DNA from 3 places in the Thermodesulfitimonas sp. genome. Region 3 is predicted to be linked to each of the others. Evidence: riboswitches for the same ligand, from Rfam matches in the RefSeq annotation. Region 3 holds a riboswitch; each other region holds the start of a gene.
The links. Region 3 has a riboswitch for cobalamin ahead of cobT (nicotinate-nucleotide--dimethylbenzimidazole phosphoribosyltransferase). Riboswitches for the same ligand answer to the same signal wherever they lie in the genome.
Positions count from the first base shown of each region.

Region 1: linked by a shared signal. The riboswitch ahead of ACUVTA_RS07085 (S-layer homology domain-containing protein) and the one ahead of cobT (nicotinate-nucleotide--dimethylbenzimidazole phosphoribosyltransferase) in region 3 are both predicted to bind cobalamin.
Region 2: linked by a shared signal. The riboswitch ahead of ACUVTA_RS04020 (energy-coupling factor ABC transporter permease) and the one ahead of cobT (nicotinate-nucleotide--dimethylbenzimidazole phosphoribosyltransferase) in region 3 are both predicted to bind cobalamin.

Region 1 covers NZ_JBRAIN010000073.1:650-2,904, reverse strand. Annotated here, with positions in the region: gene ACUVTA_RS07085 (S-layer homology domain-containing protein) at 1-1,014, opposite strand, end outside; cobalamin riboswitch at 1,137-1,382, opposite strand; gene ACUVTA_RS07080 (glycosyltransferase) at 1,573-2,255, shown strand, end outside.
Region 2 covers NZ_JBRAIN010000030.1:8,509-10,763, reverse strand. Annotated here, with positions in the region: gene cbiQ (cobalt ECF transporter T component CbiQ) at 1-130, opposite strand, end outside; gene ACUVTA_RS04025 (energy-coupling factor ABC transporter substrate-binding protein) at 127-408, opposite strand; gene ACUVTA_RS04020 (energy-coupling factor ABC transporter permease) at 392-1,147, opposite strand; cobalamin riboswitch at 1,288-1,494, opposite strand; gene cobS (adenosylcobinamide-GDP ribazoletransferase) at 1,566-2,255, opposite strand, start outside.
Region 3 covers NZ_JBRAIN010000034.1:1,710-3,964, reverse strand. Annotated here, with positions in the region: gene ACUVTA_RS04380 (carbon-nitrogen hydrolase family protein) at 1-125, opposite strand, end outside; gene ACUVTA_RS04375 (ferredoxin domain-containing protein) at 316-813, shown strand; cobalamin riboswitch at 896-1,110, shown strand; gene cobT (nicotinate-nucleotide--dimethylbenzimidazole phosphoribosyltransferase) at 1,252-2,255, shown strand, end outside.

The sequences.
Region 1 (2,255 bases), on a different contig from region 3:
CTCGCCGGGGCTAAGGTTAGGATTGGATGGCGACAGGTAAAACTGTTTGTCTAAAAGATTGAGCGCCCAGAGCACCCAAGTGGCGTCCATCGCGTTACCGGAGGTGCCCAGGCTGCCGTCAGGATTCAGCGCCTTTTCCGTTAGGTAATCAACCGGGCTCTTCCCGGCGCTGCTCCGCCACGTCGCGGGGTCCTCGCCCAGCGCTTTGGCCGTGAGGATCGCCTCGCAGGTATCGATCACCGGGTCATCCATCCCGGCGACGAAGCCCCCGTCGGGCTTTTGCTGCCGCCGCAGCCATTCCCGGCCGCAGTAGATCGCCGCCTGTACCGTGGCGTCCTTCTTGCCGGGGTCCAAATAGTGCAGCGTCCGCACCGCTTCCGCCGTCGCCATAAAGTCGGCGTAGAACCCGGCGCCGTCCGCCGAACCCCAGCTTCCGTAGGGCGGTGTGCCCGGTTCAAGGTACTGACTTTCCAAGATGTAGCGTTTTGCCGCTCCGGTGTTCAGCTGGGCGATCAGCCCGGTCCGCGCCAAGATCTCGAAAGCGGGCATATTGCTATAAATGCTTAGCGGGCCGCTCTCCCCAAAACCCTGGCCAGTCTGCCTTTCTTTGAGCGCTTGCAGGAGCCGGGCTACCAAGTCTTCCCGACCCAGCGCTTGGGCGGCTGCCAGGTCCTGGGCGAGGGTCTTCGCCCGCGTCGCCTGCACCTGCGCCAGGTCCTGCTCAATACCGTTCAGCACCGCCGCCGTGAGCGTAACGCCTCCGTGCTGCCAGCCGCTCACGTCCACCCCAGCTTGCTTCAGGACGTAAAAGGCGTACGCGCCCACGCCGGCGTCGGTGTTGACAAAGCCGTTTTGCCGGTACTCCTTGGTGAGGAAGCGCACCGCCTGCGCGGTGGGGAGCAGAGGCGAGTTTTCGGCCGCGGCCGCCCCGCCGGCTAGCCCGGCCAGGCTGCCGAGAAGACAGATAACCACCAGGAAAGCGGTGCAACACCGCTTGCGCGGGTTATTTCTCATGACCTCTCCCACCTTTACTTTTGTTTCCAGGTAAGGGAACCGCATCACCCGAAGGGGGCTTTGAGGCCACGGCAGGATGCTACCGGAAACAAAGAAACCACCTCCCTATCCGCGTAGGTTGGGTTGGTCTGGCGGAACGGGCAGGTCTCCTGGCTCGGGTTCACCGCCGCCGCACGCCTTCCCACCCAGCACTCAACCCAACCTATGTCCATCTTGTTGCCTCTGACGTGGAATTCTTTCGTTGAGTGCTGGGCAGTGGCCTTTTGTGCGGCGCCTCCCCCTCACAGTGGCGGGACCGCGCCGGATTTGCACCGGCTTCCCTTTTAGCCTTTACCGCAGAGTAAAGGACCCGTTCCGACGGTTGCTTTTTTGGCCATAATCTTACCATACCTTGGGGGGACTGTCTATCGCCCAAATCTATAAGCGCTGGCCGGGTTAGAATAGAGAATTTTCCTGTAGAAAAGAGAAAGACTTTCGATTATATTAATGTAGGCGGGGAATTCCGGCCGGTTATTTCCCCGGAAAATTTGCTTTATTAAGAGGTGTTCGAACTGAATTATGGCGCTTCCTAGGGAACTCCCGGTGGCAGAGAAAGTAAGCGATATTCTTTCGGCAACGGAGACTCTAGAGGCCTATGCAGCCTTTGCCGGAGAGGAATTGATCGCGGATCTCCTGCGGCTCGGAGAAGAACTGCGCGGGGTGCGCTTCCAGCAGGTCAACTCCACGCGGCTCGGCGGTGGTGTGGCGGAGATGCTCCGTTCCCTCATCCCGCTGGAGCGAGCGCTTGGTCTTGACGTAAGCTGGGAAGTTCTCACCGGTGAGCCGGCGTTTTTCAATTTTACCAAGCAACTGCACAATTTCTTGCAGGGCCGCCCGGGAACGATCGATATTTTAGGCGTTAAGGCGTACTGGGAGACTAACCGGGCCAATTACCGGTTGGTTGACGAGCACGCGGACGTAGTCCTGATTCATGATCCCCAGCCGGCGGGCTTGATAACCTTCGTCCCTCCGGAGGTGCGGCGGCGGCAGAAATGGTTCTGGCGGTGCCACATCCAGATTGACAAAGAGCGTTGCGTGATGGTTGATTTTCTAAAACCCTTGGTAGAGCTTTACGACGCAGCGATATTTTCGGTGATGTCTTACATCCCCAACTGGCAGGTGCGTTCCTTCATCATCCTGCCGTACATCAATCCCCTCTCCGAGAAAAACCGGGAACTGAGTGAAACAGAGATCCGGCAAGT
Region 2 (2,255 bases), on a different contig from region 3:
CCGCCACCGCCACTGCCGGCCCCCCGGTCAGCACCAACCCCAGCGCCACCGTCACAAAAGCGAGCTTCAGCGCCGGATCTACCCTGTGCAACCGGTTATGGTGGGCCCAGAAGTCAAAGGCGAGGATCATTCCTTGCTCTTACGCCCCTTAAGGTAACCTAGGTAGTAGAAGACGAAGCCACTACCCGCCGCCGCCTGCACCGCGAAGGCCAGGCTCTCGATCTCGCTGCTCGGCGGCTCCCAGAGTGGCGCGCACCAGGGCTTGTAGTCCGGTTTGATGGTGCTTACCACCTTCTCGGCCTGGTCATCCGCGCCGCCAAACTCCGCCCCCCGCTGCGCATAAAGCGGGAAAACCGTTAGCGCCACAACGAGGAGCAGCAAAAGGAGATTCTTAGTTCCCAGCGACACTTGCCTTCCCTCCTTCCGGCAAGATGCCGAGCATCTCGAGCTCACTCTGGCCGTACCGCGCCAGCAGGTTAAAGACCACGAGCGTGAGGAGCCCTTCACTCACCGCCAGCGGCACCTGAGTGACTGCGAAGATCCCGAGAAACTTCACGAAGGGCGCCACTACCGAACCATGCTGCGGAAAGGCCACGGCAAGCTGGAAGGCAGTGGTCACGTAAGTCAGGAGATCGCCCAGTGCGGCGGCAGCGAAAACCGCCCAGGAAAGCCGCAAGGGAGCAAGCAGCCGGTAGACACCGTAAGCCACGAAAGGCCCCACCACCGCCATCGAGAAGGTGTTGGCACCCAGGGTGCTCAGGCCCCCGTGCGCAAGCAAGAGCGCCTGAAAGAGCAAAACGATTACCCCTAAAACCGTCATCGGGGCTGGCCCGAAGAGCACCGCTCCCAGGCCCACCCCGGTCGGGTGGGAACAGCTCCCCGTCACCGAAGGCAGTTTAAGCGCCGAGAGAACAAAGGTGAAGGCACCCGCCAGCCCGAGCAGCATCTTCAGCCGCGGCTCACCCGCTACCCGCTGCCGGATCGCCACCAAGCCCCAAAGGAAGAAGGGGAACGCCAGCGCGTACCAGAAGAGACACCACTTCAGCGGCAGGAAACCCTCCATGATGTGCATCGCGTATGCCGGTGGTGCCACCGCGAGCAGGAGCAAACCAGCCAGAAAAGCAGCCCGCAAAGCAGAACGCCCCATTATTTTCACTCCTTACTCATCTTTTGGTAATCATTCCGAGCCGCACAGCTGAAAAAACTAAAAACCCCGGTCGCTTCACGCCTAACCGGGGTCAAAACGGCACAAAAACACCATTTCTCGACCCCCTTCCCGCGAAGGACGCCGGAACACCGCTCAGGGTAGGTCTCCTGGCTTCCGTTCCTCGCCGTCCCCCAGCCTTCCCACCCAGCAGCGGCTGGGCAGTGGCCAATCCCGGGGAAGGCTCCCGGTTACAGTGGCGGGGCCGCGCAGGATTTACACCTGCTTCCCTATTCTCCCCGCACCCTAAGACAAATTGAGTGCGGGGCACCCCGGCGATTCAAGACCTATTCAGTTTGGCACTTATTATAAAGCCTCAGGCTGGTCAAGTTCAAGAATCAGGCAGAGAATTTGTCAGATTTCAGCAGCGAACGGCCAGCCCTACCGCTAAAACGAACACTTCTAGCACCTCGTTAACCGCTCCGTAAGTGTCGCCCGTCAGCCCGCCCAGATGCCGCGTGAAAAAGGCCCCCATAAGGAGCACCAGCACCAAAGCGGCCAGCGCAAGGTATAAGCCGGCCCACTCCCCAACAAGGAAGGCGATTCCGAGAGCTAAAACCGTCGCGGTTACCGTTTCCCACCACGTAGTATAATCCTTGTAGATCCGCCCCTGGCCCTGCGGCCGCGCGTAGGGGAAAAGAAAGATCGCCCAGACCATCCCCCACCGGCTCACTACCGGCGCCAGTAAAAGGGGGTGCCAGGCACCGCCTATAGACGCAAACAGGGAAAAGCGGAGCAACAGTAGCGTAATCCCGCCCATCACGCCAAAAGCGCCGACCCGACTATCCCGCATGATCGCCAGCCGCCGGGCGGCATCCCGCCCACCCAGACCGTCAACCGCGTCGATAAAACCGTCGACGTGCATCCCACCGGTCAAAAGCAGCCCCAGCGCGACTAAAAGAGCCGCTACCACCAGCGGCGGGAAGACAAGCCCCGCCAGGCAGTAAACGCCCACAGACAAACCGCCGAGCAGGAAGCCGACTACCGGAAAGAATGTTGTTCCCCGGCCCAAAACCGCGGGTTCAAAAGGGACATTACCCACCGGAATGCG
Region 3 (2,255 bases):
TCTGCTCCCCGCCGGGCGGCGCGGTGGACGAGTTCCCTGGCCCGCGCCAGGTTTTCCCGCTTATCATGACGTACGTCGAGCTGACAGACCGCCACGCGGAACCGCGACGGGGGTTTTGCGGCCATCCTTCTCACTCCCTACACTTCCGTATGAGAGGTTAATTCGCGCTTTCCTTTTTATTTCCTGCCGGCAGGTGGATTATATCTGCTTACCGGCTCTTGACAAACAAGCTGCTACCGGCTAATCTTTTGGAAAAAATGGAGAGGAAGGAGGAAGAAGCCTGTGGAAGAGATTGTGGCGCAGGTGGCTGGCTTCATGGCGCTGGCGGCAAAAACGGCGCCGAAGTCGCTCGGGCAGGATTACCTGGTCACCCGTACCCTCACCGGTGAAGCGGTGGGGCGCCTGGCCGACGCGATGGTGGCCTACGGGCGCGAAACCGGGAAGAAGGATTTCGACCGGGACGGGGAGAATATCCGCCGCGCGGCCGCCGTTTTTCTCATCGGGCTGAAGGAGGCAAAACCCTTGGGGCTTAACTGCGGCGCCTGCGGCTTCGCGCGCTGCGAAGACGCCGCGCCGCGCGAGGGCCCGGAGTTCCGGGGGCCGCAGTGCTTCTGGCGGGCGATGGACATGGGCATCGCGCTTGGTTCGGCCGTGAAAACCGCTTCGCTTTTCAACGTCGATAACCGGGTGATGCGCCGCGTCGGCGTGGTGGCGCGGCGCCTCGGGCTCATCGACGCCGATGTTGTGCTCGGCGTCCCGCTCGCGGCCACCGGGAAGAACATCTTTTTTGACCGGGCGCTGAAGAAAGAGTAAGGGCGTCCGCGGCGTGTCGGGCCGGAACGAGCGGGATGGGCCCGGGCGACGAAAAAACGGTCAGCGAAAACCATTCACCTTAAATAAAGTTTCCGCAGCAGGTGCCCCGCATCCAGCACTTAGATTTGCGGAGTGCTGGGTGGGGGAGAATAGGGAAGTCCGGTGCAAGTCCGGCGCGGTCCCGCCACTGTAACGGGGAGCCAGACCGCAAGAGAGGCCACTGGTTGAAAGCCGGGAAGGCAGCGGTCCGGGGTGATGATCCGGAGCCAGGAGACCTGCCTGCTGTGCGCTCAGCTCCGGCGCGGCACCGGGGTCCGGCCTTGGATAATGGTAAAGTCCACGGCAGCGTGGGCTTTTATTTTTGGTTCTCCCCGGCTGCAGGCGCGGCTTAAAAGGGCGTGCCGCGGTCGTTGACGCTAAATTTTGCGCTAATTTTAAATGGAGGTGGTTTACGTGCTCCTTTCCCAGACTATTGCGGCCGTCGGCGAACTCAACCGGGAAGCGATGGCGCAGGCGCAGGCGCGGGTGGACAGCCTGCTTAAACCCCCGGGGAGCCTGGGGCGCTTAGAGGAGCTGGCGGTGCAGCTCGCCGGGATTACCGGGCGCCCCGTCCCGGAGATCGGAGCGAAGAGCGTGATTGTGATGGCGGGCGACCACGGCGTTGTCGCGGAGGGGGTGAGTGGGGCACCGCAGGAGATCACCTACCAGATCCTGCCGCGCTTCCTTGACGGCACTGGCGGCATCGGCGTTCTGGGGCGCCACGTAGGCGCAAAGGTGGTGGTTGTGGATATCGGCGTGGCGCGGGAGGTCACGTGGCCGGGGGTTTTGGTGCGGAAGGTCCGGCCCGGCACGGGAAACATCGCGCGCGGGCCGGCGATGACGCGGGAAGAGGCGGTGCGCGCGGTGGAAACCGGTATCGAAATCGCGCAGGAAGAGATTGCGCAGGGCGCCGACCTCCTGGCGACGGGCGATATGGGCATCGGCAACACCACGCCCTCAAGCGCTATTCTCTGCGCGCTGGCTGGGATTCCGGTGGCGGAGGCGGTAGGCAGGGGCACGATGGTGAACGACGCGGTGCTGGCCCGGAAGCGGGCGGTGGTAGCGGAAGCCCTGCGGGTGAACCGCCCGGACCCGGCAGACCCGCTGGACGTGTTAGCAAAGGTCGGGGGGCTGGAAATCGCGGGGTTGGCGGGAGTGATCCTCGGCGCTGCGGCCCGGCGGATTCCCGTGCTGTTAGACGGTTTTATCACCGGTGCGGCCGCGCTGATCGCGGCCAGTCTCTGCCCGCGGGCGAAAGACTTTATGATCGCCTCCCACCTTTCGGAAGAGCAGGCGCACCGCCATATGCTCGCGGCGCTCGGCATCAAGCCCCTGCTGGATCTCAACCTGCGGCTTGGCGAAGGCACAGGGGCGGCGCTGGCGATGCCGCTGGTCGAGGCGGC